DNA from 3 places in the Streptomyces sp. NPDC046860 genome. Region 3 is predicted to be linked to each of the others. Evidence: riboswitches for the same ligand, from Rfam matches in the RefSeq annotation. Region 3 holds a riboswitch; each other region holds the start of a gene.
What was found. A riboswitch is a leader RNA that binds a small molecule or an ion and turns the genes downstream of it on or off. The one in region 3 is predicted to bind thiamine pyrophosphate.

Region 1 (10,107 bases), on a different contig from region 3:
CGTCACATGGGGGCGCTCGCGCTCTCTATCAGCATCTGAAAACTCACTCCTTGTGATCTGCCATGCACGTTCAGCTAGATTTGACCCCGGTCGGGGATTAAACCCGGCCAGTCGACGTCATACGACGGGGTAGGCGATGCGCGAGTCCGTACAGGCAGAAGTCATGATGAGCTTTCTCGTCTCGGAGGAGCTTTCCTTCCGTATTCCGGTGGAGTTGCGCTACGAGACGAGTGATCCCTATGCGATCCGGCTCACCTTCCATCTGCCCGGCGACGCCCCGGTGACCTGGGTATTCGGCCGGGAGTTGATGATCGACGGAGTCGGCCGGCCGTGCGGCGAGGGAGATGTGCACATCGCCCCCGTCGACTGCGAGGTGCTGGGCGAGGTCCTGATCCGGCTTCAGGTCGGCGGCGACCAGGCGCTCTTCCGCTCCTCCACACCGCCGCTCGTGGCCTTCCTCGACCGCACCGACAAGCTGGTGCCGCTCGGGCAGGAGGGTGCGCTGGCCGACTTCGACACCCACCTCGACGAGGCGCTGGGCCGCATCCTGGCGGAGGAGCAGAGCGCGGGCTGAACCGGCAGGGGCGAAACGGCGCCGAGCGCCCACCGGGGCTCCGCGGACCTTTGAAGAAACGCTTCTGCAAGCCTTCCGCACGCCTGCTGCGAGCCTTCTTGCAAGCCTTCGGGGCCCGAGGACCCCGAAGGCACCTCTCAGCGCTTCCGGCGCCGTCCCCTGCCGCCCGGGGCCGCGACGGGCCGGTCGCCCGCGGGAGCCGCCGTACCGGGTGCGGGGCGGTCGGCCGAGACGACCAGGGCGGCGAGCGCGGTGGTGACCGGCACCGCGGCGACCAGACCGATCGAGCCGACCAGCGTGCGCACGATCTCCTCCGCCACCAGCTCGCTGGTGGCCACCGTGCCCACGCCGCTCTGCGCGATGGAGAACAGCAGCAGCAGGGGCAGCGCGGCGCCCGCGTAGGCGAGGACGAGGGTGTTGACGACGGAGGCGATGTGGTCGCGGCCGATGCGGATGCCCGCGCGGTACAGCGCGCGCCAGCCCATCGAGGGGTTGGCCTCGTGCAGCTCCCACACGGCCGAGGTCTGGGTGACCGTCACGTCGTCCAGCACACCCAGCGAGCCGATGATGACGCCCGCGAGCAGCAGGCCGCTCATGTCGATCGACGGGTAGAGACCGTGGATCAGGCCGGTGCTGTCGTCCGTGTTGCCGGTCAGCGCCGCCCAGCCGATGAACAGCGAGCCGAGGACGCCGATCAGCAGCAGTGAGACCAGTGTGCCGAGCACCGCGACGGAGGTCCGTGCGGAGAGGCCATGGCACATGTAGAGCGCGATGAGCATGATCGCGCTCGACCCGACCACCGCCACGAGCAGCGGGTTCGAGCCCTGCAGCACCGCGGGCAGGATGAACAGGGTCAGCACCAGGAAGCTGACGGCCAACGCCACCAGCGCCATCACCCCGCGCAGCCGGCCCACCACCACGACGGCGATCGCGAAGATCCCGGCGAGCAGCGCCATGGGGAACTTCCGGTCCAGGTCGGTGACCGCGTACTGGAGGTCCTTCGGCGCCGTGGGCTCGTAGGCGACCACGACCTTGTCGCCCTGGGCCAACTGCCGTGTCTGGTCCGGCTGCACCAGCTCGGTGAAGGTGCGGCCCCGGTCCTTGCCGGTGTCGACCCGGACCGTCGCCTTCTTGCAGGGACCCTTGTCGTCCTGGGGAGCCGCGCCCGCGCCCGAGGGGTCACCGGCCGGCGCTCCCTGGCCGCCGCCCGCCTTGCAGCTCACCGAGGTCACCTGGGTGACCGTGGCCTGCTGCGTCTGGCGATCGAAGCCGACCCCGGTGCGCTGGTGCGGCGGAGCCCCGCCGGGCCAGAGGGCCACCAGGCCCACGACGACGGCCACGCTGAACGGGATCAGGATCGCCGCGATCACCTTGCGCAGATGCTTGGAGACCGGCGCGGCGGGGCCGTGGCTGTGACTGTGCGAGTGGCCGTGCCCATGGCCGTGTCCGCCCCCGGAGCCGTGCTCGCCCCCGTCGCCGCGGCCCGGTCCGGAGCCGGGCCGGTGGGGTGGGCCGGGAGGCGGGTAGGGAGGCTGCTGTGTCGTGGTCACCGCCCGATCATCGCAAGAACACGGGAGGCCCACTGTTCATCCCGTCACACAGGGCGCTAGCGTGGGAGGCACCTTTGCACACGCGGGAGCTCGGAGCACCGGGCTGAGAGGGCGCTGACCTCCGTCGTTGCGATGTTTCACGTGGAACGTGGTTCGACGGGAACATCTGCGGACGGGAATCGCTGCGTCGACCGCCGAACCTGTTACCGGGTAATGCCGGCGTAGGGAGTAGGTCTCATGACCGACAAGGACGCACGCACGCCTGCCTCCACGCGGAACGCGACGGACACGTCGCCGCGCGAGGAGGCCGGGAAGTCCATCGGCTGGCACAAGGCGTATGTCGAGGGCTCGCGCCCCGACCTGCGGGTGCCGGTCCGTCAGGTGCATCTCACCAACGGAGGGTCGGTCACGCTGTACGACACCTCCGGCCCGTACACCGATCCGGAAGCCGGCACCGATGTCCGCAGGGGGCTGTCCCCCCTGCGGGAGAACTGGATCGTCGCCCGCGGCGACACCGAGGAGTACGCGGGGCGCCCCGTCCGTCCCGAGGACGACGGGATCAAGCACACCTCGCCGCGCGGTGGACTGCGCAACCTGGACGCCGTCTTCCCCGGACGGCCCCGCCAGCCCCGGCGCGGGCGGGCGGGCCGGGCGGTCACCCAGCTCACGTACGCCCGCCAGGGCGAGATCACGCCCGAGATGGAGTTCGTGGCGCTGCGGGAGAACGTCTCTCCCGAGGTGGTCCGCGAGGAGATCGCGGCGGGCCGCGCGGTGCTGCCCGCCAATGTGAACCACCCGGAGATCGAGCCGATGATCATCGGTAAGCGTTTCCTGGTGAAGGTCAACGCCAACATCGGCAACTCCGCCGTCACCTCCTCGATCGAGGAGGAGGTGGAGAAGATGACCTGGGCCACCCGCTGGGGCGCCGACACGGTCATGGACCTCTCCACCGGCCGCAACATCCACACCACCCGCGAGTGGGTGCTGCGCAACTCCCCCGTCCCCATCGGTACGGTGCCGCTCTACCAGGCGCTGGAGAAGGTCGACGGCAAGGCCGAGGAGCTGACCTGGGAGATCTACAAGGACACGGTGATCGAGCAGGCCGAACAGGGCGTGGACTACATGACGGTGCACGCGGGTGTGCGGCTGCCGTACGTCCCGCTGACGGCGAACCGCAAGACCGGCATCGTCTCGCGCGGCGGCTCGATCATGGCCGCCTGGTGCCTGGCGCACCACAAGGAGTCGTTCCTGTACGAGAACTTCGAGGAACTCTGCGAGATCCTCGCCGCCTACGACGTCACCTACTCGCTCGGTGACGGCCTGCGGCCCGGTTCGATCGCGGACGCCAACGACGAGGCTCAGTTCGCGGAGTTGCGGACGCTCGGGGAACTCAACCGGATCGCCAGGCGCTTCGACGTACAGACGATGATCGAGGGCCCCGGGCACGTCCCGATGCACAAGATCAAGGAGAACATCGACCTCCAGCAGGAGATCTGCGACGAGGCACCGTTCTACACGCTCGGCCCGCTGACCACCGACGTCGCGCCCGCGTACGACCACATCACCTCGGGCATCGGCGCCGCGATGATCGCCTGGTGGGGCACGGCGATGCTCTGTTACGTCACGCCCAAGGAGCACCTGGGCCTGCCGAACCGGGACGACGTCAAGACCGGCGTCATCACCTACAAGATCGCCGCCCACGCGGCCGACCTCGCCAAGGGCCACCCCGGCGCCCAGGAGTGGGACGACGCGCTCTCGGACGCCCGCTTCGAGTTCCGGTGGGAGGACCAGTTCAACCTCGCCCTGGACCCGGACACGGCACGGGAGTTCCACGACGAGACGCTGCCGGCCGAGCCCGCCAAGACGGCCCACTTCTGCTCCATGTGCGGTCCGAAGTTCTGCAGTATGAAGATCTCGCAGGACATCCGGCGTGAACACGGCGGGGACCGGGCCGAGATCGAGGAGGGCATGGCCAGGAAGTCCCAGGAGTTCGCGGCCTCGGGCAACCGCGTCTATCTGCCGCTCGCGGACGAGCGGAACTAGTCGGGCTGGTGTTCCGGCCCCCCGAAGTCGGGGCTCGTGTAGTCGGGGCTGCTGAAGCGGGGGCGGTCGGTGGCCGCTCCGTCGTCCGGGCTGCTGAAGCCGGGGCGGCCGTAGCCCAGGCGTGGCATCCGGCTCGGGCCGGGGGCCGGCAGGGGCTGTGCGGCGGGGGCGCCGGGCTGGGAGAGGGCGTCGCGCAGGAAGGGCAGGATGCCGCGTTCGAGCAGGGCCTCCCGCCACTCCTCGCGCGCCCTCGCCACCGCCTCGCGCGCCTCCTCCTGGGCGGCGGCCTCGGCGGAGGAGCTGTTGCGCAGCGCGGTGAGCAGCAGCGCCACACCGGCGACGAGGATGGCCACCGCCGTCACGGCGCCGAAGACCCAGCCGACAGTGATCATGGTCCGGCCGAACGCCAGGCCGGGAGCGGTCACCTTGAGGAGATAGCCCACCAGCAGGAAGATCACCGCGGCCGTCCCCGCGAGGACGGGGGCCAGCACCGCGATCATCGCGCTGGCTCCCGCACCGGCGCCCTCGGCGGTCTCGCCCAGGGCGGCGGCGAGCCCCAGAGCGCCCGACCCCGGTTCCCCCGTACCGGACGAGTCACCGGACGCCTCGGTCTCCGCCGCCGGCCGGCGCAGTTCCTCGCGGGTCTTGACGTAGTGCTGGTACTCGGTGGCGGCGGCCGCCGTGATGAGGGCCGTGGCGTTGAGGGCCATCGTGCGCAGCTGTTCCGGGTTGAGCCGCTGTCCGACGGCGGACAGTTCCGGGTGGTCGGGTGCGGAGCGCAGCGCCTCATCGAGGAACCGCTCGAATTCGCGGCGGTCCTCGCTCAGCAGGTGCTGCGGAACGCTGTTCATGTGCATCCCCCGATGCTCCGTAGGGCTTGGGGCTCGCATGGCGGCGAGCCGTCGGGCAGAAACGGAGGGGAGCCTGCTACGGATAAGCCGATGGTAGAGCTGTCACACCGCACGGTGACAGGGGGTTGCGGGAAATTGCGACGAGGCTCCGTGCCTTCTCCGCACCGGTCCGGCCCGGTGCCGGGCGGCGCGGAGAACGGTCAGGATTACAGAGGCAGTTGCTGGACCAGTAGCTTTCCGGCCATGGTCACGCCGCCGTCCATGGCGATGGCGAGGCCGTCCGCGTACACGTGCGGTCCCTCGACGTTGGGGCCGCCGCTGTCCTCGCCCTCCTCCGAGCCGACCTGGCCCAGCAGATAGGGAATCGGGCTGTGGCCGTGAACGACACGGTCGCCGCCGTACGTATCGAGGAGGGAGCGCACGGCGTCGGCGCCGCCCTCGTCGCGGAAGGAGAAGCGCTTGGTGAACTTCCGGAACAGGTCCCACACCTCGTCCGCGTCGTTGCGGGTCAGCGCCTCGCGGACGGTGTCGTTGACGGCCTCGATCGAGTCGCCGTAGTCGAGGTAGGCGGTGGTGTCGGAGTGGAGCAGCAGATAGCCGTCGACCTCCTCGACCGCGTCGAGCCGGGCCATCCACTGCAGGTGGTGGTCCTGGAGGCGGTCCATGTCGGTCTTCTGGCCGCCGTTGAGCAGCCAGGCGGCCTGGAAGGTGGCGGTGCCCGCGCCGGAGTTGACCGGGGTGTCGCCGAAGCGCTTGGCGCCCAGCAGCAGCAGCTCGTGGTTGCCCATGAGGGCCTTGCAGTAACCGCCGGCCGCGGCGGCCTCGGCGGACAGCCGCATCACGAGGTCGATGACGCCGATGCCGTCGGGGCCCCGGTCGGTGAAGTCGCCGAGGAACCAGAGCCGGGCGGTGCCCGCGCACCACTGGCCGGCCTCGTCGATCAGGCCCTTGGTCCGCAGGGCGGTCAGCAGCTCCTCGATGTAGCCGTGGACGTCGCCCACGACGAACAGCGGGCCGGGGCCGTCGCCGGGCTGCGGCGCCGGTGCGGCCGGGGCCGGGTCGGCGGGCGGCTGGAGGGCCTCGCCGCGCCGGATGACCGGCAGGTCCCGCTCGGTCGGGGTGTACCCCTCGGGGTGCTCCGCCTCGTGCGCGGGGACGACGTCACCGGGGTGCACGTCTGCGTACGGACCGGTCTCATGGACGTAAGCGGGCACCCGGAAGTCGCGCAACGTCGCCGTCCGCTCCGTCTCGGGTCCCAGACCGGCCCCCTGAGTCATCAGACCCCTCCACCATCGCGCCGAAGCTGCACCGCCTCGGACTGCCTGGTCGCAGCGGCCCGCGGTGTCGTGGGCCCATCATAGGAATGCGCGTCGCGCCATGTGATGACCCAGGGGTGGTGAATCGGAGCGAGGCTCCAGATCACCGAGGCTTTCCTCCCGGTTGTGCGGGTTTTCGACCGGTTGCACGGCTGTGATCGATCACCCGCCGGAGGGTCGCCCGCCCCGGTTCGGCGAGCCACGGCCGGCCCGGACGCGCCGCGCCGGACCGTCCGCCTCCGCCGGGCGCCCCCCTCGGGCCGGTTCCGTCAGCCGCGCTCCGGCATCCGGGGCGGACTGACCGTGGTGCGCGGGGGCCGGCGCTGGGACGAGGTGCGCACGATCAGCTCCGTCGGTATCACCTGCTCGACCGGCTGGTCGGAATCGACGCCTTCGATGGCGTCGATGAGGAGCTGCACGACCGCGGTGCCGATGCGGCGCGGCTTCAGCGAGAGCGTGGTGATGGGCGGCTCGGTGGTGGCGTAGACCGTGGACTCGCTGCAGCACACCAGCAGCAGGTCGTCGGGGACGCGCAGCCCGTAGCGCCGGGCGGCGGCGAGCAGGTCGGTGCCGTTGGGGTCGAAGAGGCCGTAGACGGCGTCCGGGCGGTCGGGGCGGGCGAGCAGCCGGTCGGCGGCGACGGCGCCCGCGCACGGATCGTGCGCGGGGTACGCCTCGTAGACGGGGTCCTGGCCGACCCGCTCGCACCAGCGGAGGTAGGCGGTGGTGGACAGATGGGTGTACGTGTCCGTCGTGGTGCCGGTGAGGAGTCCGATCCGGCGCGCCCCGGCGGCGGCCAGATGGTCGAGGATGCCGAGGACGGCGGCCTCGTGGTCGTTGTCGACCCAGGCGGTGACGGGGAGGGCGCCGGCGGGGCGGCCGTCGGAGACGACCGGTAAGCCCTGCCGGACCAGCTCGCTGACGACCGGGTCCTGGTCGGAGGGGTCGATGACGACGGTCCCGTCCAGCGCCACGTTGGACCACACGTCGTGGCGGGAGGTCGCCGGAAGGATGACGAGGGCGTAGCCGCGGGCGAGCGCGGCGGAGGTGGCGGCCCGCGCCATCTCGGCGAAGTAGGCGAACTCGGTGAAGGTGAAAGGTTCATCCCCGTACGTGGTGACGGTCAGGCCGATCAGGCCGGACTTGCCGGTACGGAGGGTGCGGGCGGCGGCCGAGGGCCGGTAACCCAGTCGGTCCGCGACCTCGCGGACATGGCGGCGGGTGGCGTCCGGGAGCCGCCCCTTGCCGTTGAGGGCGTCGGAGACGGTCGTGATGGAGACCCCGGCGGCGGCGGCCACGTCTCTGATGCCCGCCCGGCCCGGCCGGGTGCCCCGCCGGGAGGTTTCCGTGCGGCTCACCTGGTGCTTCCCTGCTGCTGTCATGGCGAGCCGATAGTAGGGCTCCTTCGGTGGGGTAGTGCGGACGCATATGCATGCGTTGACAGGCACGTTTCTGCATGGTCGTAAGCCCTCAACGGCCTTTGAATGCATGTCAGTTGGCTGACTGGATGGCAGTACGTGACTTGTCGGCGCGTGTGGGCCTGCCAAGTGCCCGATGTTTCGAAGAGGTCTCAACTCACCTTCACGAGGGATGCGCGCCACGGCGCGAGCCACCGGCGCATGGGCAAATGCGCGATGCGCCCCCTATTGCGGGACCGGTCGGCCGGTCACCCGGTGAGGCTCCTGATGCCTCGAGGGACGGCGGAGACCGCGAGTCGGGTCGCGCCGGTACGCAAGCGCCCCGAATCCTCATAAGGTGAGGAGTATTGGATGCCGGCGGCGTCGACGGTCCGCCGGTGGTCACGAGGAGGACTGCGGTGAGCGAGACGAGCCCCAAGCTGCGCGCCGAGCTGGAGGGTATCCCCACCTACAAGCCGGGCAGGCCCGCCGCGGCCGACGGGCCGGTCGCCTACAAGCTGTCCTCCAACGAGAACCCCTATCCCCCGCTGGCCGGTGTCATGGAGCGGGTCGCCGCGGCCGTCACCGAGTTCAACCGCTACCCCGACATGGCGTGCGGCGGTCTGATGGACGAACTGGCGGAGCGCTTCGGCGTCCCGGTCTCCCACCTGGCCACGGGCACCGGCTCGGTCGGCGTGGCCCAGCAGCTGGTGCAGGCGACCAGCGGGCCGGGCGACGAGGTGATCTACGCCTGGCGCTCCTTCGAGGCGTACCCGATCATCACCCGGATCAGCGGCGCGACGCCGGTGCAGGTGCCGCTCACCCCGGGCGATGTGCACGACCTGGACGCGATGGCGGACGCGATCACCGAGCGGACCCGGCTCATCTTCGTCTGCAACCCCAACAACCCGACCGGCACCGTGGTGCGGCGGGCCGAACTGGAGCGGTTCCTCGACCGAGTGCCGCGCGACGTGCTGGTGGTGCTGGACGAGGCGTACCGGGAGTTCATCCGCGACCCCGAGGTGCCCGACGGCGTCGAGCTGTACCGGGACCGGCCGAACGTCTGCGTGCTGCGCACGTTCTCCAAGGCGTACGGCCTGGCCGGGCTGCGGGTCGGTTTCGCCATCGCGCACGAGCCGGTGGCGGCCGCGCTGCGCAAGACGGCGGTGCCGTTCGGCGTCAGCCATGTCGCGCAGGAGGCGGCGATCGCCTCGCTGCAGGCCGAGGACGAACTGCTGGGCCGGGTGGGGTCGCTGGTGTGCGAGCGTGCCCGGGTGGTCGACGCGCTGCGCGCGCAGGGCTGGACGGTCCCGGAGACGCAGGCCAATTTCGTGTGGCTGCGGCTGGGGGAGCGGACCGCCGAGTTCGCGGCGGCGTGCGAGGACCACGGTGTGATGGTGCGGCCGTTCCCCAGTGAGGGTGTGCGGGTGACGGTCGGGGAGACCGAGGCGAACGACCTGTTCCTGAAGGCCGCGGAGGCGTTCCGCCGGGAGGCCGCGCAGGGCTGAGCGAGCGCCGTCCGACGTCATGGGTCCCGCCGTCCGGCGGGGCCCTTCGTCGTTGCGGGCATGTCCCGCGGGGGCCGGGGGGACCCCCTCTTCCGCAGGCGAAAACGTGTGCGCCATAATGGCTTGTGAATGTGAACGCTTTCACAAGCTCCGTTCGGACTGCTCCCTGCGTGTGAGGCCTGACCGCCAGAACGCCGCGTCCGGACGGCGGAGTTAGGAGGGGTGACGACGTGGAAATGGCGCTGGCGCCGGAGACCCTGGCGCGCTGGCAGTTCGGCATCACCACCGTCTATCACTTTCTGTTCGTCCCCCTGACGATCTCCCTGGCCGCGCTCACGGCCGGGCTGGAGACGGCCTGGGTGCGCACGGAGAAGGAGGTCTACCTCAGGGCCACGAAGTTCTGGGGCAAGCTCTTCCTGATCAACATCGCGATGGGCGTGGTCACCGGCATCGTGCAGGAGTTCCAGTTCGGGATGAACTGGTCGGACTACTCACGCTTCGTCGGGGACGTCTTCGGCGCCCCGCTGGCGTTCGAGGCGCTCATCGCCTTCTTCTTCGAGTCGACCTTCATCGGGCTGTGGATCTTCGGCTGGGACAAGCTGCCGAAGCGCGTCCACCTGGCCTGCATATGGATGGTCTCGCTCGGCACGATCCTCTCGGCGTACTTCATCCTCGCGGCCAACTCCTGGATGCAGCACCCCGTCGGCTACCGCATCGACAAGGAGAGGGGGCGCGCCGAACTGACCGACTTCCTTGCCGTGCTGACCCAGAACACCGCGCTCAGCCAGGCGTTCCACACGCTCTCCGCGGCCTTCCTGACCGGGGGCGCGTTCATGGTGGGCATAGCCGCCTACCACCTGGCCCGCCG
Region 2 (10,107 bases), on a different contig from region 3:
ACGCGAACCGGGCGGCCCCGGCGTCCGTGCTCGCGCTGCCCGTGGAGGGCGCCGCGGTGCTGGGCGGCTGGCTGCTCACCGCGCTCGGGCTGGTGCTGGCAGCGCCCGGCCTGACCCACCTGTGCGGGCGGGTGCTGCAGTCGGCGCAGCCGGGCGCGCTGCGGCTGCTGGCGGGGCGGGTGCTGATGTCCGAGGCCACCCGCATCGGACGCCCGCTCGGCGTGGTCTGCGCGGTGACGTCGGCCGCGCTCGCGACGACCGCGATGTACGACCGGCCGGCCGCCGCCTTCGGGCCGCTGTCCACGGTGGCCACGGCGGTGGTGGGCGGTTGCACGCTGGCGACGCTGCTGACGGCCGCCGTGGAGGCCCGCCAGTCCCGCGCCGGCACCACGGCCGCGCTGCTCCGGCTCGGCGCCCCGGCCACGATGCTGCGCGGGTCGGCGGCGCTGCGGGCCGGTGCCCTGATCGCCCTGTTCGTGCCGCTCACCCTGCTGATCGCCTACCTGTCGGTGCTGCCGCCGGCGAAGTGAGCGGAAGGTTTTCGCGGGCCGCCGATGAGTTTTCCGGCGGCCCGCCGTCTGTACCGGTGAACGCGGCTCGCACACTTCGGCGCGGCTCGCGCACTTATCGCAGGGGAGAACCCATGTACCAGCAGATGATCTTCGTGAACCTGGTCACCGCCGACGTGCCCGCCACCCGGAAGTTCTACAGCGACCTGGGGTACGGCATCAACGAGCAGTTCAGCGCGGACGAATGCGTCAGCGTGGTGATCAGCGACACGATCGTGGCGATGTTCCTCACGCCCGAGCACTACGGCCGCTTCACGGGGAAGAAGATCGTGGACTCCCGCACCTCCAGCGAGACCCTGCTCTGCCTGAGCGCCGAGAGCCGCGAGAAGGTGGACGAGCTGGTGGAGAAGGCCGTCGCGGCGGGTGGCACCTCGCACGGCGAGACGCAGGACCACGGCTCCATGTACGGCCGCGCCTTCGACGACCTCGACGGCCACACCTGGGAGGTCATGTGGATGGACCCCGCCGCTATCCAGGGGTGATCCTTCCGGTATGACACCGGGCCGGATCATCTTCCTCAACGGCACGTCGAGTTCCGGGAAGTCGAGCATCGCGCGCGAGCTGCTCGACATCCTGGACGACGGCGTCTTCTTCCACCTGTCCGTGGACGACTTCAACTCGATGCGCACGCGGCGGGAGCTGGCCCCGCGGGAGTTCGACGCCGCGCTGCGCCGGACCCGTCTCGGCTTCCACCGCTCGGTCGCGGCGATGGCCGAGGTGGGCAACGACCTGGTGGTGGACCACGTGCTCAGCGAGCCGTGGCGGCTCGCGGACTGCCTGACCGTGCTGCGGCCCGAGGACGTCCTCTTCGTCGGCGTCCACTGCCCGCGGGCCGAGCTGGAGCGGCGCGAGCGGGCGCGCGGCGACCGCGAACCGGGCCTCGCCGCCCAGCAGTACGACCTGGTGCACCGCCACGGCGACTACGACCTGGAGTGCGACACCGGTACGGCGAGCCCGCACGAGTGCGCCGAGCGGATCAAGGCGTTCCTCCCCCACCGGCCGTCCCCGACCGCCTTCAGCCGCCTGCGGGTCCGGTACTCCGCCGAAGGGTGAAGACACCCCCTAGCATGTGCGGATGTCTCCGATACCCAGGCCGCACGAGGTCGCCCCGGACCACGAGATCGAGTCGCTGGCGGAGTTCGACGCCGTCGTCACCGCGCACGGGACGCTCGCCCGGTTCCGGGTGCAGGCCGTCGACCTGACCGGCCGTACGGACGACCTGCTCACGCTGGACACCGCGGGCGCCGTCTTCCTGGGGTGCCCGATGGACCCCGGCGCGGCCGCGCACGTCACCGCCGCCGGCGCCCTGGTGTTCCCGCCGGTGCCGGGTCTGCCCTTCGATCCGTACCGCGGACTCACCTACACCCCGGACGAGTTGTTCGCCTCGCTGGCGGACGGGTACGAGGCGACGCCGGACGCGCGGGCGTACGAGTGGTTCCGGCGGACCAGGTCCGACGGCGACATCCTCGCCTCCATGCTGCGCGCGGTGCACGACGACTCCGTCTCCGACGCCCTGGACGAACTCCTGGACGGCGCCCGGGTGGTGGGCGTGATGGGCGGCCACGCGATGGAGCGCGGCACCGAGGCGTACGCGGGCGCGGCCCGGCTCGGGCGCGAACTGGCCCGCTCCGGGCACATGGTGGCGACCGGGGGCGGTCCCGGCGCGATGGAGGCGGCGAACCTCGGCGCGTACGCGGCGCCGTTCGAGGACGGGATGCTGGGCGAGGCGCTCGGCATCCTGGCCAAGGCGCCCTCGTTCACCCCGTCCGTGACGGACTGGGCGAGTGCCGCCTTCGAGGTGCGCGAACGCTGGCCGGACGGCGGGGAGTCGGTGGGCATCCCGACCTGGTTCTACGGCCACGAGCCGCCCAACGCGTTCGCCTCGCACGTGGGCAAGTACTTCGCCAACGCGACGCGGGAGGACGGCCTGCTGGCCCGCTCCAACGCCGGGGTGGTCTTCCTGCCGGGCGCGGCCGGGACCGTGCAGGAGATCTTCGACAACGCCACCCCCAACTACTACGGCTCGCGCGGGAATCCGACGCCCATGGTGCTGGTGGACGAGGAGCACTGGACGGAGAAGCTCCCCACCTGGCCGCTGCTGCGGGCGTTGGCACGGGAACGGCCGATGGAGTCCCGTATCGCCCTGGTTGGCCGGATCGAGATGGCTTCTGACGCGCTGAAACGTCTCAGCAAGTAATAAGAAGGCAAAGTCAATACCTGTTGACGGCCTACGCATTGACATGCTTATGACGCGCTTATAAACCTGTGTGTCTCGTGGGAGTGCTGGGGCCGGCTTCCCTCCGCCGCTCCAACTCCTCATCAGCCCCCCGCAGTTCTGCACTCAGCAAAGGACATGACTTGTCCATATCCCGCCGTAACGCGCGCCGCTCCGTGCGCATCCTGGGTCTCGCCTCCGCGTCGGCCGCTCTGGTCCTGGGTGTCTCCGGCCAGGCTCTCGCGTGCAACATCAGCGAGTTCTCGGCCGAGGCCACGTGCACGGGCGACAAGGGCCAGATCGTCGTCAAGGACGTCGACCCCTCCGGCCAGAAGGCCACCGTCACGGTCTTCCTGGAGAACAACGGCGCCGACGAGAAGAAGATCGGCGAGCAGGTGGTCACCGGCTCCCGTGAGGGCGCCACGATCACCTTCGACGAGGACTGGAAGCCCGGCGCGGTCTACCGCGTCAGCGTCAACGTCCCCCGCTTCATCAACAACAAGGACATCACGCCCAACCTGACCACCCCGGCCACCGCGTGCAAGAAGGAGGCGCCCACCACCCCGAGCACGCCCGCCTCCGAGTCCGCCAAGCCGTCCCCGTCGGTGACCGAGCCGGCCGGGGAGAGCGCCGCCCCGTCCGCCTCGGCGTCCGAGAGCAGCGCCGCCGCGCCCGCCTCCGAGGCCCCGAGCAACGCGCCCTCCGCGGCGATCGGTGACTCCAACCTCGCCGAGACCGGTGCCAACTCCAACACCGGCCTGATCGCCGGTGTCGCCGGTGCCCTCGTCGTCGTCGGCGGCGGCGCGGTGTACTTCGGCATGCGCCGCCGTGGCGCGAAGAGCGGCAGCTGACGCCCCCGCCCACCGGCACGACAGCGGCCCGTCCCCGTCTCGCACGGGGGCGGGCCGCCGTCGTACGCGCGCGGTGTCAGCCGAGGACGACGATCTCCGCGGCGTCGAACTCCACCCCCACCTCGGCGCCGGCCTCCGGCGCCTCGCGCAGCGGGCAGGCCGCCTCCAGATGCGGGCCGCCGTCGCGGGGCCGGAGCCGGAGCGCCACATGGGTGCCCCGGAAGGTGCGCGCGCCCACCGTGCACGGCAGGCCCTCACCGGCGGCCACGAGCCGCACCCCGGTGGGCCGGACCAGCAGTTCCCCGGTGCCCTGCGGCGAGCCCTCGGGCACCGGCAGCTTGCCCCAGGGGGTGTCCGCCGCCGTCCCGGTCACGCCCGCCGGGACCACGTTCTCGAAGCCCAGGAAGCGCGCCACGAACGCGTCGGCCGGCCTGCTCCACACCTGAACCGGGGTGCCCGACTGGGCGATCCGGCCGTCCCGCATCACCACGACCCGGTCGGCCAGCGCGAACGCCTCGCCCTGGTCGTGGGTGACGGCGAGCACCGTGGTGCCCAACCGGCCGAACAGCTCCCGGAGTTCGACCACCAGCCGCTCCCGCAGCGAGCGGTCGAGCTGTCCCAGCGGCTCGTCCAGCATCAGCAGCCTCGGCCTGGGCGCGAGCGCCCGCGCGAGGGCCACCCGCTGCTGCTCGCCGCCCGAAAGGCCGGCCACCGCCCGCCGGGCCGAGCCGGGCAGGCCGACCAGCTCCAGCAACTCCGCTACCTCCGCGTCCCGTTGCCGCTTGGGCATGCCGTGCATGCGGGGTCCGAAGGCGACGTTCTCGCCGACGTCCCGCTGCGGGAAGAGCTGATGGTCCTGGAACATCAGCCCGACCCCGCGCCGGTGCGCGGCCACGCCCCGCTGGTCGCGGCCGTCGAGCGACACCCGGCCCGAGTCCAGCGGCTGCAGCCCGGCCACGCCGCGCAGCAGGGTCGACTTGCCGCTCCCGCTCGGCCCGAGCACGCACACCACCTCGTGCTCGGCGACATCGAGGTCGACCGCGTCCAGCACGGGCCGCCCGCCGAGACGGACCGTCGCCTCCGTAAGGCGCAGCAGCATCAGAACTCCCCCGTCCGGTCGGTGCGCAGCCGCTCCAGCAGGAGCAGCGCGGCCGCGCAGACCACCATCAGAATCGTGGAAAGGGCCATCGCCTGGCCGTAGTTCAGCTCTCCCGGCCGGCTCAGCAGCCGGGCCACCGCCACCGGGAGCGTCGGGTCGTCGGGGCGGGCGATGAACACGGTGGCCCCGAACTCGCCGAGCGACACGGCGAACGCGAACCCGGCGGCGACCAGCAACGCCCGCCGCACCAACGGAAGATCGACCTCCCGCCACACCCGCCAGGGCGAGGCCCCGAGCACGGCGGCCGCCTCCCTGAGCCGGGTGTCCACCGCCCGCAGCACCGGCAGCATGGTCCGGACGACGAAGGGTGCGCCGACCAGCGCCTGGGCGAGCGGGACCAGCAGCCAGGACTGGCGCAGGTCCAGCGGCGGTTCGTCCAGCGCGATCAGGAACCCGAAGCCGACGGTCACGGCGGAGACGCCGAGCGGCAGCATCAGGAGCGCGTCGAACCCGCGCACCAGCCGTCCCGCGTCCCGGCGGGCCAGCGCGGCGGCGGCGAGCCCGCCGACGGCCAGCGCGATGCCGGTGGCGGCGGCCGCGTACTCCAGCGAGGTCCACACCGCGTGCAGCGGCGCCACCAGGAACGTACCGCCGTCGGCGTCGGTGAGCGCCCGGTAGTAGCCGAGGTCCGGGGCGTCCAGCGAGCGGCGCACCAGCACGGCGAGCGGCAGCACCAGCAGCACCGCGACGGTGGCGAGCACCCCGCCGAGCAGCGCCCGCTGTCCGGCGCCGCGCGGACGGCGCGCGGTGACCGAGGCGTCGACCAGGCGCAGCGCGGTCTCGCGCCGGCGCACGGTCCAGGCGTGCACGGCGAGGATCGCGCCGACCGCGGCGAACTGCACCAGGGTGAGGACGGCGGCCGTGGTGAGGTCGAAGACCTCGGAGGTCTGGCGGTAGATCTCCACCTCCAGGGTGGAGAAGGTGGGTCCGCCGAGGATCTGGACCACGCCGAAGGAGGTGAAGGTGAACAGGAACACCATCAGCGCGGCGGCGGCCACGGCGGGCGCCAGCGCGGGCAGGGTGACCTGCCGCCAGGCGCGCAGCGGGGACGCGCCGAGCATCCGGGCGGCCTCCTCCTGCCGGGGGTCGAGCTGCCCCCAGAGCCCGCCGACGGTACGGACGACGACGGCGTAGTTGAAGAAGACGTGCGCCAGCAGGATCGCCCACACCGTGGTGTCCAGGCGCAGGCCCCACAGCTCGTCCAGCAGTCCGCCGTGGCCGACCAGGGCGAGGAACGCGGTGCCGACGACCACCGTGGGCAGGACGAACGGCACGGTGACCACGGCCCGCAGCACCTGTTTGCCGGGGAACTCCAGCCGGGCGAAGACGTAGGCGGCGGGCAGCGCGATCAGCAGGGTGAGCGCGGTGGAGGCGACCGCCTGCCAGGTGGTGAACCACAGCACGTGCCGGATGTCGGAGCGGCCCAGCACCTCGGCGAACCGCCCGAGGTGCCAGGTGCCGTCCGTCTTGAGCCCGCGCGCCGTGATCGCGGCGACGGGCCAGGCGAAGAACAGGGCGAAGAACGCGGCGGGCAGGGCCATGAGCCCCAGCCGCGCCGCGCTCCGGCGGCCACGCCGTCCGGCCGCCCCGGCTACTTCAGTACGAGCGACGTCCACGAGCTGACCCACTGGTCGCGGTTGGCGGCGATCCTGCCGGGCGCCATGACGGCCGGGTCCTCGGCGGCGGGCCCGTACTCGGTGAACTCGGCGGGGACCTCGGCGTCCTTGATCACCGGGTACACGAACATGTTCATCGGCATGTCCTGCTGGAACTCCCTGGTGAGCAGGAAGTCGATGAACGCCTTGCCGCCCTCGGCGTTCTTCGCGTTCTTCAGCAGCCCGGCGAACTCGACCTGCCGGAAGCAGGTGCCCTGGGCGACGCCGGTGGGGGCGGTCGCCGGCTTCTTCTTGGCGTAGATCACCTCGGCGGGCGGCGAGGAGGCGTACGAGACGACCAGCGGCCGGTCACCGCCCGCCTTCCTGCCCTCGGAGGAGCCGGAGAACTCCTGGTAGTACGCCTGCTCCCAGCCGTCGACGACCTTGACGCCGTTGGCCTTGAGCCTCTTCCAGTACGCCTCCCAGCCCTTGTCGCCGTACCGCGCGGCACTGCCGAGCAGGAAGCCCAGGCCGGGCGAGGAGGTGGCGGCGTTCTCGGTGACCAGGAGGTTCCTGTACTTCGGGTCGGCGAGGTCGGCGAAGGTGTGCGGCGGCTTCAGCTTGTGCTCGGTGAAGTACGCCTTGTCGTAGTTGACGCAGACGTCGCCGTGGTCGACCGGCGTGACCCGGTGCTTGGCGCGGTCGAGCTGGAAGGCGGGGTCGGCCTGGTCGAGGCCCTTGGCCGCGTACGGCTGGAAGAGGCCGTTGTCGAGGGCGCGGGAGAGCAGGGTGTTGTCGACGCCGAAGAAGACGTCTCCCTGCGGGTTGTCCTTGGTGAGGACCGCCTTGTTGACGGCCTGGCCGGCGTCGCCGTCCTTCAGGACGCGCACCTTGTAGCCGGAACGCTTCTCGAAGTCCGCGATCACGTTCTTGGACGCGGCCCACGAGTCGTGGCTGACGAGGGTCACGGTCTTGGTGTCCGCGGCCCCCTCGGTGCCGGTCGACCCGCACGCGGAGAGCGTGAGCAGGCCGAGGCCCGCCGCCGCGGCCACGAAGGTCTTGGTGTGCACTGATGGTCCTCCTGGGGTGGGCCAGGAAGAGACGCGGCCCTGCCCGGTCTCCGCGCGGGAGGCCGGGCAGGGCACAACAGCTTGAGTGATGACCGAACTTCCTACCCAGAATGACCTGGGCGAGGTTCAGAGGGTCTGCGGCCTGGTTGCCGCACTCTCAGCGCTGTGGCGCTCCCCTGTCGGAATATGCAGATGTATGACCGTATGAAGTTGTGCTGACCGGCCCAGGTTACCGCTCGGTGGCCGCGAGCTGACCACACGCCCCGTCGATCTCCTGACCGCGGGTGTCGCGGACGGTCACCGGCACGCCGTGCGAGGCGATGGCCTCCACGAACGCCTTCTCGTCCTCGGGACGGGAGGCGGTCCACTTGGAGCCGGGGGTGGGGTTGAGCGGGATGAGGTTGACGTGCACCGGCCGGCCCTTGAGCATCCGGCCGAGCCGGTCGCCGCGCCAGGCCTGGTCGTTGATGTCCCGGATCAGCGCGTACTCGATGGACAGCCGGCGCCCGGACTTCTCCGCGTACTCGAACCCGGCGTCCAGCACCTCGCGCACCTTCCACCGCGTGTTCACGGGGACGAGGGTGTCGCGCAGTTCGTCGTCGGGGGCGTGCAGGGAGATCGCCAGACGGCACTTGAAGCCCTCGTCGGCGAAACGGTGGATCGCGGGCACGAGACCGACCGTCGAGACGGTGATGCCGCGCTGGGACAGCCCGAGGCCGTCCGGGGCGGGGTCGGTGAGCGCCCGGATGGCCCCCACGACCCGCTTGTAGTTGGCGAGCGGCTCGCCCATGCCCATGAAGACGATGTTGGAGAGCCGCGCGGGCCCGCCGGGCACCTCGCCGTCCCTCAGCGCCCGCATGCCGTCCACGATCTGGTGCACGATCTCGGCGGTGGACAGGTTCCGGTCCAGCCCCGCCTGCCCGGTCGCGCAGAACGGGCAGTTCATCCCGCACCCGGCCTGGCTGCTGATGCACATGGTGACCCGGTCCGGGTACCGCATCAGCACCGACTCGACCAGCGTGCCGTCGAACAGCCGCCACAGCGTCTTACGGGTGGTGCCCTGGTCCGTGGCCAGATGCCGGACCACCGACATCAGCTCCGGGAACAGCGCCTCCCGCAGCTTCTCCCGCGAGCCGGCCGGGATGTCCGTCCACTGCTCGGGGTCGTGCGCGTACCGCGCGAAGTAGTGCTGCGAGAGCTGCTTGGCACGAAACGGCTTCTCCCCCGCCTCGGCGACGGCGTCCTTCCGCTCGGCAGGCGAAAGATCAGCGAGATGCCGCGGCGGCTTCTTGGCTCCGCGGGGGGCGACGAAAGTGAGTTCTCCGGGCTTGGGCATGGTGGTACCAGTGTCGCAGATCGACTTGGGTGGCCTGGTCCGCGCGCTCGTGCCCCAGAGGCGCCGCATCACCGAGGGCGTCGACCACCTGGCAGCACCCGGTCACGGGACGTCGATCTGCCAGGCGATGACACCCGTGGAGCCTTCAGCCGCATCGGCGTCGATGCGTACCCGCCCGGACGCCGTGATCCGCTGCCGCACGATCGTCCGATCGCAGGGCACCTCGGTGTTGGCACCGGGGCTCGCGGGGGTCACCGTGACTCGGGCGCCGCCTCAGATACGAGGCGCCGCCTCAGATACGAACGGACCCCGCCCTCCATGACGGAGAGCGGGGCCCGAGGACCGTGCGGCGGGGTTCAGGACCCCACGAACGCCACCAGCAGCAGCCACACCACCGGGGCCGTCGGCAGGAGGGAGTCCAGGCGGTCCATGATTCCTCCGTGGCCGGGGAGGAGGGTGCCCATGTCCTTGATGCCCAGGTCGCGCTTGATCATGGACTCGCCGAGGTCGCCCAGCGTGGCGCTGACCGCCACCGCGAAGCCCAGGATCAGGCCCTGCCACCAGGCGCCGTCGTCGATGAGGAACTGCATGCACAGCGCGCCCGCGACCATGGCGAACGCCACCGCGCCCATGAGGCCCTCGCGGGTCTTGCCGGGGCTGATGCGCGGAGCGAGCTTGTGCTTGCCGAAACGCCAGCCGACCGCGTAGGCGCCGGTGTCGCTGACCACGGTGAGGAGCAGGAACGTCAGCACCCGCCAGGCGCCGTCGTCGGCGGTGAGCATCATCGCCACGAACGTCGCCAGGAACGGGACGTAGAACGCGGCGAAGACCCCCGCCGTGACGTCCTTCAGATAGCCGTCCGGCGGCTGGGTCATCCGCCAGACCAGGACCGCGAGCGCGGTGAGCGCCATGGCGACCCAGGCGCCCTCGGCGCCGCGCGCGTACCCCGCGACCACCATCGCCGCACCGCCGACCGCGAGCGGCACCAGGGGTGCCCTGATCCCCTTGCGCTCCTGCAGCCGGCTGGTCAGCTCCCACAGACCGACGACCACCGCGACGGCGACCACACCGACGAAGACGGCCTTGACGACGAAGAGCGAGGCGATGATCACCACGCCGAGTCCCACGCCGACGCCTATGGCCGCGCTCAGGTCGCGGCCCGCGGTCTTCTTCGGCGCGGGGGCCGGCTGCGGGGAGTCGGGCATCGGGTCGTCGTCCTGGTCTCCGCCATACGCGGGTACGTCGGGCACGCTGGGCATGGGGCGAGTCTGCTGCGCCTCGGGCGCATCGTATGCGGGACCCGCCGTGGCAG
Region 3 (10,107 bases):
TGTCGCCGAACAGCCCCAGCAGCCCCCGGTCCTCGTGGACCTGGAAACCGGCCGCCTCCAGCTTCTGGTGCGCCTCGTCCACGCTCGACCCGACCACGTCCGGGACCTTCACCATCTCCGGGCCCTTGGACAGCGTCAGCGTCACCGTGTCGCCCTCGGCGCCCTGGCCGCCCGCTTCCGGCGACTGGAAGGCGACCTGGCCCTTGTCGTAGTCGGAGTTCACGCGCTCGGCCGCGATCCTGACCTTCAGACCGGCCTCGGTCAGGTCCTGGCGCGCGGTCTCGGCGTCCTCGCCGCTGACGTCCGGGATGTCGACGGGGGCGCCCTTGCTGACGACCAGGGCGATCGCCGAACCGGCGCGCCGCTCGGTGCCCGCCTCCGGTGTCGTACCGATCACCGAGCCCCGGGCGACCTCGTCGCTGAACTCGCGCGTGACCATCCCCGGCTCCAGGCCGGCCGTCTTCAGTCGCGCCCGCGCCCGCTCCAGCGGCTCGCCCGCGACCCTGGGCACCGAGACCGAGCGCGGGCCCAGCGAGACGGTCAGCCCCACCGAGGCGTTGCCCCGGACGCGGGAGCCCGCCGACGGGTCGGAGCTGATGACCGTGCCCCGGTCCACGGTGTCGCTGTAGGCGCGCTCGATCCTGCCCACGTCCAGCCCCGCCGACCTCAGCCGCTGTTCCGCCTGGTCCTGGGTCCGCGTCATCACCGGCGGCACCTTGGTGAACTGGCCCGAGTTGATGTACCAGACCCCGCCGCCCACGCCGAGGAACACCAGCACCGCGGCCACGAGCGTCAGCAGCCCGCGGCGGGGCCGCGACCGCGACCCGGCGCGCCGGGACGGCGGCGCCTCCACGTCGGTCGTGTGCAGCACGCTCGTGACGTCCCGGCCGTCGTCGCCGTCGACCGGCAGCGGCCGGACAAACGTCAGCGAGCGCGGGATCACGCTCGTACGGTCGTCGCCGTTGTCGTGGGCGGTGGACAGCGCCTGCGGCGGCAGCGCGTCGAGCTGCTCCCCGGTCAGCGAGCCCCGGACCCGCAGCACCTCGCCGAGCAGCGCGGCCGCGTCCGCGGGCCGCACCTGCGGGGTGCGGGCGGTCGCGGCGGCCACCAGCTCGTCCAGCTCGTACGCCAGCCCCGGCACCAGCGCCGAGGGCGGGGGCACGTCGTCGTGCAGGTGCTTGTAGAGGATCTGGGCGGGGGAGTCCCCGGAGTGCGGCTTGGCGCCGGTCAGCATCTCGTGGAGGACGACACCGCAGGCGTACACGTCCACGCGCGGGTCGGCGGTGCCCTGCTCGATCTGCTCCGGGGCCAGGTAGGACACCGTGCCGAGGACCGAGCCCGTGGTGCTGGTGACCGTGTCCACCGAGCGCACCAGACCGAAGTCGGCGACCTTCACCCGGCCGTCGTCCCCTATCAGCACGTTCTCCGGCTTCATGTCCCGGTGCACGAACCCCGCCCGGTGGGCCGCGCCCAGCGCGGCCAGCACCGGCTCCAGGATGTCCAGGGCGGCCCTGGGCATCAGCGCGCCCCGCTCGCGCAGCACGTCGCGCAGGGTGCACCCGGCGACGTACTCCATCGCCAGATAGACGTACCCGCCGTCGGTGCCCTGGTCGAAGACCTGCACCACATTGGGGTGGGAGAGCCGGGCGACCGACTTGGCCTCGCGGATGAAGCGGTCGACGAAGCCGCCGTCGGCGGCCAGCGCCGGATGCATCACCTTGAGCGCCAGGACCCGGTCGAGCCGGATGTCCAGGGCCCGGTAGACGGTCGCCATGCCGCCGACGGCGATCCGCGCCTCGACGCGATAGCGGCCGTCGAGCACCTGGCCGAGGAGAGGGTCCGAGAGGGTCATATCCACGCGGGCGAGTCTACGAGGGGTGCGCGGCGGCGGCGCCCGCTGCGCCGTCCGGGTGAGCGACCGCAGCAGAGCTGTGACCGTCCCGCGAGGTGAACGCCGGCCGCTCGGGATCGAGGTCCGCGCGCCCCTCGGCGGGCGACGACGCCCGCGCGAAATGGCGGCGCGGGATGCGTCCGGCCAGGCGTGCCAGGTGTCCCGCGCGCACCGCGTGCCGCATCGCCGTCGCCATCGTCTCGGGGTCCTGCGCCCGGGTGACGGCCGAGGCGAGCATCACACCCGCGCACCCCAGTTCCATCGCCAGCGCCACGTCGGACGCCGTGCCCGCCCCGGCGTCCAGGATCACCGGCACGTGGGACTGCTCCACGATCAGCTCGAAGTTGTGCGGGTTGCGGATGCCGAGCCCGGAGCCGATCGGGGAGCCCAGCGGCATCACGGCCGCGCAGCCCACGTCCTGGAGCCTCCTGGCCAGCACCGGGTCGTCGTTGGTGTACGGCAGCACGGTGAAGCCGTCGTCGACCAGTGTCTCGGCCGCGTCCAGCGTCTCCACCGGGTCCGGCAGCAGCGTCCGCTCGTCGGCCACCACCTCCAGCTTCACCAGAGGGGTCCCGAGCGCCTCGCGGGCCAGCCGGGCGGTCAGCACCGCCTCACCGGCGGTGAAGCAGCCCGCGGTGTTGGGCAGCACACGGATGCCGAGCCTCTCCAGCACCGACAGCACCGAGCCGTGCGCGCCGGGGTCGACCCGGCGCATCGCCACCGTGGTCAGTCCGGTCCCGGACGCGATCAGCGAGCGCTCCAGCACGGCCAGGCTGGGCGCCCCGCCGGTGCCCATGATCAGCCGGGAGTCCAGGGTCAGGTCGCCGAGGACCAGGGGTTCGCCGGTCATCGTCAGCCTCCCTGCACGGCGGTGAGGACCTCGACCCGGTCGCCCTCGGCGAGGCCGGTCTCGGCCCACCGGGTGCGCGGGACGACGGTCTCGTTGACGGCGGCGGCCACCCCGGAGGGCGCGGGGGTCAGGACGCGTACGACGGCGTCCAGGGCGGTGCCGGGCGCCACCTCGCGGCGCTCGCCGTTGACGGAGATGTTCATGCGGAGTGCTCCAGGTTCGGGGAGGGGGCGGCGAAACGGCGCGGCGAGAACGGGCGGGCCACCTCGGGCACCCCCGCGCCGCACAGGACGTCCGCCATGACGTCCCCGGTGACGGGCGTGAGCAGCACGCCGTTGCGGTGGTGCCCGGTGGCCAGCAGCAGGCCGTCGAGGCCCGTGGGGCCGAGCATCGGGGCGTTGTCGGGGGAGCCGGGGCGCAGTCCGGCCAGGGTCTCGGTGAGCGGCAGCTCGGTGATGCCGGGCACCAGCTCATGGGCGTCGCGCAGCAGCTCGTACACCCCGCCCGCCGTCACCGTGGTGTCGAAGCCCTGCTCCTCGCTGGTCGCGCCGACCACCAGCTCGCCGTTCTCGCGCGGCACCAGGTACACCGGCCCGCCGCGCACCACGGCCCGCACGGTGCGGCTCAGGAACGGCCGGTACCGGGGCGGCACGGTGAGCCGCAGCACCTGCCCCTTCACCGGGCGCACCGGAGGCACGAACGCCTCGGGCACCCCCTCCAGCCGGCCGCTCAGGCAGCCGCCCGCCAGCACCACCTGCCCGGCGCCCAGCGAGGTGCCGTCCGCCGTGGTGACCCCGGTGGCCCGGTCGCCGGACACGTCCAGCCGGGCGGCCCGGGTGCGGTGGAAGGCCACCCCGGCCCGCTCGCAGGCGGCGAGCAGCGCGGCCGCCAGCCGCCGGGGGTCGATCTGGTGGTCCCCGTCGGCCCGCAGCCCACCGCGCACACCGGGCGCCAGCATCGGCTCCAGGCGCCGGCACTCCCGCCCGGACAGCCACTCGGAGTCCAGCCCGCAGCGGAGCTGGAGTTCGTGCACCTCACGGAGCTGGGCGCGGTCGTCGGTGTCGAAGGCGACCGCGAGGGTGCCCGAGCGGCGGTGGCCCAGGTCGTGGCCGGTGGCCTCGGCCAGCTCGGCGGCGAAGCCGGGATAGCGGCGGGCGGAGGCCAGGTTCAGCGCGAGCAGCCCCTCCTCGCCGTGGTGCAGCTCGGTGACGGCGGCCAGCATCCCGGCCGCGACCAGCGCGGCCCCGCCGCCGGGCTCGGGGTCCACGACGGCGACGGCCAGCCCCCGCCCGGCCGCGCGCCAGGCGGTGACCAGGCCGATGATCCCGCCCCCGATGACCAGGACGTCCGGCGCACCGGACGGTTCGGACGTACGTGACGGCATGGGCGTCTCGCCCCTCCCTTCGCCGGCATGACCCGGATCAGGTTCGTACGGTCGGAGGCCGCCAGCCTCCCTCTCAGCCCGGTGCGTCCAGGCTCCCGCGAGTGCAGTTACGGTGGCCAGCCTAGCCGCCCGCCCAGCTCAGCCATAAGGGAGCCGACCCATGCCCCGCTCGCTCGACGGACTCACCCTCGCCCCCGTGGCGGACCAGGCGCCCGGCCAGGTGGGCACCGGCACCCGGTTCGACTACCACGAGCGGGACGGGCGGATCTGGGCCGAGTACGCGGGCGGTGACATCGCGCGCGGCCACCTCGTCGGCACCCGCGCCGGGGACCGGCTGGACTTCCGGTACGTGCAGCTGGGGCACGACGGCACCACAGCCTCCGGGCACTGCCTCTCCACGGTGGTGGCACTGCCCGACGGGCGGCTGCGGCTGGAGGAGGCGTGGGAGTGGGAGTCCGGCCCCGGCGCCGGGACCAGCGTGGTCGAGGAGATCGCGGGCACCCGCACTGCCTGACGGGCCGTCACGGACTTAAGGTGACTCGAGTGAGCGAGCAGACGCCCCAGGAGGGCACGGCACGGGAACGGCGCGTGGTCGTCGTCGGCGCGGGCATGGCCGGGGTGCAGACCGCGGTCGCCCTGCGCGAACAGGGCTTCACCGGGCCCGTCACGCTGATCGGCGCCGAGCCGCACCAGCCCTACGACCGGCCCCCGCTGTCCAAGGCGATCCTCCTCGGCGCCGCCGAGGGCTCCGCCTTCGACGTGGACTTCGCCTCGCTCGACATCGACCTCCGGCTCGGCTGCGAGGCGCTCGGCGTGCGCCCCGCCGACCACGAACTGGACACCGCCGCGGGCCCCGTCCCGTACGACGTGCTGGTGCTGGCCACCGGCGCCGAACCGATGCGGCTGCCCGGCACCGACGAGACACCCGGTGTGCACCTGCTGCGCACCCTGGACGACGCCGAACGGCTGCGCCCGGTGCTCGCCCGGCAGCACGACGTGGTGGTCGTCGGCGCGGGCTGGATCGGCGCCGAGTTCGCCACCGCCGCGCGCGAGGCGGGCTGCGCGGTGACCGTCGTCGAGGCCGCCGGCCGCCCGCTGGCCGGCGCCCTGCCCGCCGAGGTCGCCGCCCCGATGGCCGCCTGGTACGCCGACGCCGGCGTCACCCTGCGCACCGGCGTGCGGGTGGCGGCCGTCGAGCCCGGCGCGGTGGTGCTGGACGACGGCACGCGGCTGCCGTCGGGCGCCGTCGTCGTCGGCATCGGCGCCCGCCCCGCCACCGGCTGGCTGGCCGGTTCCGGCATCGCCCTCGGCGACCTGGGCGAGGTCCTGGCCGACGACCGGCTGCACACCTCCGCGAAGGACGTGTACGCGGTCGGGGACTGCGCCTCCTTCCCCTCCGCCCGCTACGCCGAGCGGCTGCTCGTCCACCACTGGGACAACGCCCTGCAGGGCCCCCGCACGGTCGCCGCGGACATCCTGGGCGCGGAGGCGGCCCCCTACGACCCGGTGCCGTACTTCTGGTCCGAGCAGTTCGGGCGGTTCGTCCAGTACGTGGGTCACCACGCGGCGGCCGACCGCACGGTGTGGCGCGGCGACCCGGCCGACCCCGCCTGGACCGTGTGCTGGCTGCGCGAGGACCGCCTGGTCGCCCTCCTCGCGGTGGGCCGCCCGCGCGACCTCGCCCAGGGCAGACGGCTCATCGAGGGGGGCCGCCGGATGGACGCCGAGGCCCTGACCGACCCCGCGCTGCCGCTGAAGCAGGCTGTCATCGACTAGCCGCCGCGGAGCGGCCCGACTACCGGCTGTCGGTGGGGGATGGCAGGCTAGGACTCGTGACCGAGATTGACACCAAGATCGACGCTCTTGTCCCCGCCTGGCTCACCCTGCCCGACATCGCCGAAATGCTCGACGTCGAGGTGACGCGTGTACGGCAGCTGGTCAAGGAGGGCCAAGTCATCGCCGTACGCCGCGGTGAGAACCGGGCGCTGCACGTCCCCGCCGCCTTCATCGACGAGGACAAGGTCGTCAAGGGCCTCACCGGAACCCTGACGCTCCTGCGGGACAACGGGTTCACGGACGAAGAGATGATCGAATGGCTCTTCACCCCCGACTCCTCCCTGCCCGGCACCCCCGCGCAGGCCCTCAGCGAGAACCGCGGCACGGAGGTGAAGCGCCGCGCCCAGGCGCTGGCCGGCTGACCCGGCACACGTGAGGACGGCGCACCGGCCCATGCCGGGCGCCGTCCGCCCGCACCGCACATCCACGCCGAACACCGGGGGAAGTACCGCATGCCCGACACCGCCCGCCTCGCCGACGCCCGGCTCTACCTCTGCACGGACGCCCGCAGGCGGCAGGGCGACCTCGCCGAGTTCCTGGACGCGGTCCTGGCCGGCGGTGTGGACATCGTCCAGCTGCGCGACAAGGGCATGGAGGCCGCCGAGGAGCTCGCCCACCTGGAGATCCTCGCCGACGCCTGCGCGCGGCACGGCAAGCTGCTCGCGGTCAACGACCGGGCCGACGTCGCCCACGCCGCCGGAGCCGGTGTGCTCCACCTCGGCCAGGGCGATCTGCCGGTACCCGCCGCCCGCGCGATCCTCGGCGAGAAGGTGCTGATCGGCCGCTCCACGCACTCCGAGGCGGAGGCCGCGGCGGCCGCCGTCCAGGACGGCGTGGACTACTTCTGCACCGGCCCCTGCTGGCCCACCCCCACCAAGCCCGGCCGCCACGCCCCCGGCCTCGGCCTGGTCCGGTACACCGCCGGTCTCGGTACCGAGCGCCCCTGGTTCGCCATCGGCGGGATCGACCTGGCCAACCTCGGCCAGGTGCTCGACGCGGGCGCCCGCCGGGTCGTCGTGGTCCGCGCGCTCACCGAGGCCGACGACCCGGGTGCCGCCGCGGCCGAGTTCGCCAAGCGGCTGCGCGAGGTCTGAGCGGCTCTTCGGCCCCGTCCGCGTCCCAAGGGGTGGACAGGCGCCCGGCAATTCGGCCAAATCGCCGGTGCCCGGTTGGGTCACCGGCCACCCGTGGCTAACCTGCGGGTATGGCCCTTGGAACCGCATCCACCAGGACTGATCGCGCCCGGACCGTCCGGGACATCCTCGCCACCGGCAAGACGGCGTTCTCCTTCGAGTTCTACGCGCCGAAAACCCCGCAGGGCGAGCGGAACCTGTGGAACGCGCTGCGCCGGGTCGAGGCCGTCGCACCCGACTTCGTCTCCGTCACCTACGGCGCGGGCGGCACCACCCGGGCCACCACGGTCAAGGAGACCCAGCAGATCGTCGTCGACACGACGCTCACCCCGGTCGCCCACCTCACCGCCGTCGACCACTCGGTGGCCGAACTGCGCAACATCATCGGCCAGTACGCCGACGCCGGCATCCGCAACATGCTCGCCGTGCGCGGCGATCCGCCCGGCGACCCGATGGGCGACTGGGTCGCGCACCCCGAGGGGCTGACCTACGCGGCCGAACTGGTGCGCCTCATCAAGGAGTCGGGCGACTTCTGCGTGGGCGTCGCCGCCTTCCCGGAGATGCATCCGCGCTCCGCCGACTGGGACACCGACGTCTCCCACTTCGTCGACAAGTGCCGCGCGGGGGCCGACTACGCCATCACGCAGATGTTCTTCCAGCCCGAGTCCTACCTCCGGCTGCGCGACCGGGTCGCGGCCGCGGGTTGCGAAACCCCCGTCATTCCCGAGATCCTGCCCGTCACCAGTGTGAAGATGCTGGAGAGACTGCCGAAGCTGAGCAACGCCCTGTTCCCGCCCGAGCTGAAAGACCGCATCCTCGCGGCGAAGGACGATCCGGCGGCGGTACGCTCCCTGGGAATCGACTTCGCCACGGAGTTCTGCGCTCGGCTGCTGGCCGAGGGAGTGCCCGGACTGCACTTCATCACGCTCAACAACTCCACGGCGACGCTGGAAATCTACGAGAACCTGGGCCTGCACCACCCCCCGCGGGCCTAGACCGGCCGCACCGCTATACGACACACTGCGTAACGGTCACTGGGAGAGGGGCGTACATGGGCTGGACGGTCCTCTACATCGCGTTCGGCATCGTCGCGCTGTGGTTGCTGGGCGAGGTGCTGCTGCAGTACAAGGCGCGGCTGCGCTGGCGGCTGCTCGCCTTCACCGGGTTCCTCGGTGTGGTGGTCGGCGTGCTGATGCCGTCGGTCGTCGTCATCGGCCTCGGCGCCATCGCGTTCGCCGTCGGACAGACCTACGTGACGCTGTCGTTCCGCAAGGGCTTCGCGGCCGGCTGGGCCGTCAAGCGCCCCGACGACGAGGACGCGGGCCCCGTCACCAGGCGCCGCCGCGGCCGCGCCGAACGTCAGGACCCGGTCCTCGGCGCCCCCGGCCCGGACGACGACGCGGGCTTCGGCGGCGACCAGCAGGCCACCGCGGCCTACGCCGCCGACGGCTACGACCGTGAAGACGGCTACGACCACGACCACGACGACGTGTTCACCCCCGTGCGTCCCGCCGAGCCCACCGCCGCCGAGACCACGTCCGTCTACGAGCCCCAGCCGATGCCCGACGACACCGGCTCCTACGGCGTCTACGGCGACGGCACCCCCGCCCAGCCCCAGCAGACCGACCAGACCTACGCCTACGACTACTCGGGATACGAGCAGCAGGGCTACGCCCAGACCGGCTACGACACCGGCGCCCAGCAGACCTACGCCGCGTACGCCGACCCCTACGCCGCCGCCCAGGGTTACGAGGGCTACGACAACACCGCCTACGCGCAGCAGGGTTACGCCCAGCAGACCTACGGCCAGGACGCGTACGGGACCGGCCAGGGCGAGACCCCGGCGGGCGGGGTGTGGGTGCCCCAGCAGCGCACCGACGAGACCTACAACGGCGAACTCCCGCCGGAGCAGCAGTACCCCTACCAGGGCCAGACGCAGCAGCAGAACCCCGGCTACGACGAGCAGTACCGCTACTGACGGCGCCCGCCGCTCACGTCGAGCCGCGGAACCCGGGCCCCTCCACGACGAGTCCGGCCACCATCGCCCCGGACATCCCCGCGTGCGCCAGCCCGCCGCCGGGGTGGGACCAGCCGCCGACCCGGTACAGGCCGGGCAGCCGGGTCGAGTTGGCCGGATGCAGGAACGCGCCCCCGCCCGCCGCCAGTGAGGGCGCCGGGACCACGCCGTGACGGGCGCCGGTCTCCGCCGCGTTGTCGCCGGGGGTGCGCACCTCGTGCCAGAGCAGACGCTCGCGCAGCCCGGGTATCGCCGCACCGGCCGCGTCGAGCAGCAGAGCGGTGCCGCGCCGGACCGTCTCCTGGTCCGCCCCGGCGGGGAGCGTGGCCGAGACCACCGCGGACTCGTGCGCGTCGTCCGGCCGCAGCGCCGGGTCGCCGGGGCGCAGCACGGTCACCGTGGGTGCCGGCTGGTGCGCGCCGGCCCGGCCCGCCAGGAACTCCGACTCGGCCTCGGCGTCCGGCGCGTGGACGACCGTGCGGTGCGCGGCGTCCGCCTCCCGGGCGCCGCTCAGCGCCAGCAGCAGGGTGAGCCGCGCGGCGCCCCGCTCCGCCGGACGCACGTCCCCCTCGTCGTCCAGCCGGTGGTCCGTCAGCGTGCCCAGCAGCGCCGGGTCCACGTCGGCCACCACATGGTCGGCCCGCACCACCGTGCCGTCGGCCAGCTTCACGCCCGCCGCGCGGCCCACCTCCACCACGACCGCGGTGACCTCGGCGCCGAAGACGAACTCCACGCGGCGGCTCACACAGCGCTCGAACACCGCCCGGGCCAGCTCCCGGAGCCCGCCGCGCACGTACCAGGTGCCGAAGGCGTGGTCCAGGTAGGGCAGGACGGCCGCGCTCGCCGGGGCGCTCCGCGGGTCCAGGCCGTGGGCGAGGGCGTGCGAGGCCAGCAGGGCCTGGAGGCGCTCGTCGCGCAGCTCCCAGCGGGCGACCTCGGCCAGGGTGCCGGCCCGGCGGGTGCGCAGCAGCCGCTTGTGCGGGACGGCCGGATAGG

Region 1: linked by a shared signal. The riboswitch ahead of thiC (phosphomethylpyrimidine synthase ThiC) and the one ahead of thiO (glycine oxidase ThiO) in region 3 are both predicted to bind thiamine pyrophosphate.
Region 2: linked by a shared signal. The riboswitch ahead of ABZ898_RS03160 (thiamine ABC transporter substrate-binding protein) and the one ahead of thiO (glycine oxidase ThiO) in region 3 are both predicted to bind thiamine pyrophosphate.

What each region holds. Positions count from the first base shown of each region.
Region 1 covers NZ_JBEYXQ010000007.1:147,591-157,697, forward strand. Annotated here, with positions in the region: gene ABZ898_RS12935 (IclR family transcriptional regulator C-terminal domain-containing protein) at 1-39, shown strand, start outside; gene ABZ898_RS12940 (SsgA family sporulation/cell division regulator) at 137-574, shown strand; gene ABZ898_RS12945 (YibE/F family protein) at 712-2,124, opposite strand; TPP riboswitch at 2,197-2,369, shown strand; gene thiC (phosphomethylpyrimidine synthase ThiC) at 2,362-4,167, shown strand; gene ABZ898_RS12955 (hypothetical protein) at 4,164-5,024, opposite strand; gene ABZ898_RS12960 (metallophosphoesterase) at 5,225-6,295, opposite strand; gene ABZ898_RS12965 (LacI family DNA-binding transcriptional regulator) at 6,604-7,716, opposite strand; gene hisC (histidinol-phosphate transaminase) at 8,151-9,239, shown strand; gene ABZ898_RS12975 (cytochrome ubiquinol oxidase subunit I) at 9,470-10,107, shown strand, end outside.
Region 2 covers NZ_JBEYXQ010000001.1:704,684-714,790, reverse strand. Annotated here, with positions in the region: gene ABZ898_RS03195 (hypothetical protein) at 1-530, shown strand, start outside; gene ABZ898_RS03190 (VOC family protein) at 644-1,051, shown strand; gene ABZ898_RS03185 (AAA family ATPase) at 1,062-1,622, shown strand; gene ABZ898_RS03180 (Rossmann fold nucleotide-binding protein) at 1,645-2,766, shown strand; gene ABZ898_RS03175 (LAETG motif-containing sortase-dependent surface protein) at 2,928-3,635, shown strand; gene ABZ898_RS03170 (ABC transporter ATP-binding protein) at 3,712-4,734, opposite strand; gene ABZ898_RS03165 (iron ABC transporter permease) at 4,734-6,335, opposite strand; gene ABZ898_RS03160 (thiamine ABC transporter substrate-binding protein) at 6,386-7,459, opposite strand; TPP riboswitch at 7,540-7,647, opposite strand; gene rlmN (23S rRNA (adenine(2503)-C(2))-methyltransferase RlmN) at 7,689-8,795, opposite strand; gene ABZ898_RS03150 (hypothetical protein) at 8,898-9,050, opposite strand; gene ABZ898_RS03145 (phosphatidate cytidylyltransferase) at 9,152-10,107, opposite strand, start outside.
Region 3 covers NZ_JBEYXQ010000005.1:163,655-173,761, reverse strand. Annotated here, with positions in the region: gene pknB (Stk1 family PASTA domain-containing Ser/Thr kinase) at 1-1,858, opposite strand, end outside; partial or broken gene ABZ898_RS09985 (thiazole synthase) at 1,950-2,741, opposite strand; gene thiS (sulfur carrier protein ThiS) at 2,744-2,944, opposite strand; gene thiO (glycine oxidase ThiO) at 2,941-4,125, opposite strand; TPP riboswitch at 4,122-4,234, opposite strand; gene ABZ898_RS09970 (hypothetical protein) at 4,286-4,639, shown strand; gene ABZ898_RS09965 (FAD-dependent oxidoreductase) at 4,669-5,901, shown strand; gene ABZ898_RS09960 (Rv2175c family DNA-binding protein) at 5,958-6,323, shown strand; gene thiE (thiamine phosphate synthase) at 6,414-7,055, shown strand; gene metF (methylenetetrahydrofolate reductase [NAD(P)H]) at 7,166-8,089, shown strand; gene ABZ898_RS09945 (hypothetical protein) at 8,146-9,072, shown strand; gene ABZ898_RS09940 (NAD(P)/FAD-dependent oxidoreductase) at 9,086-10,107, opposite strand, start outside.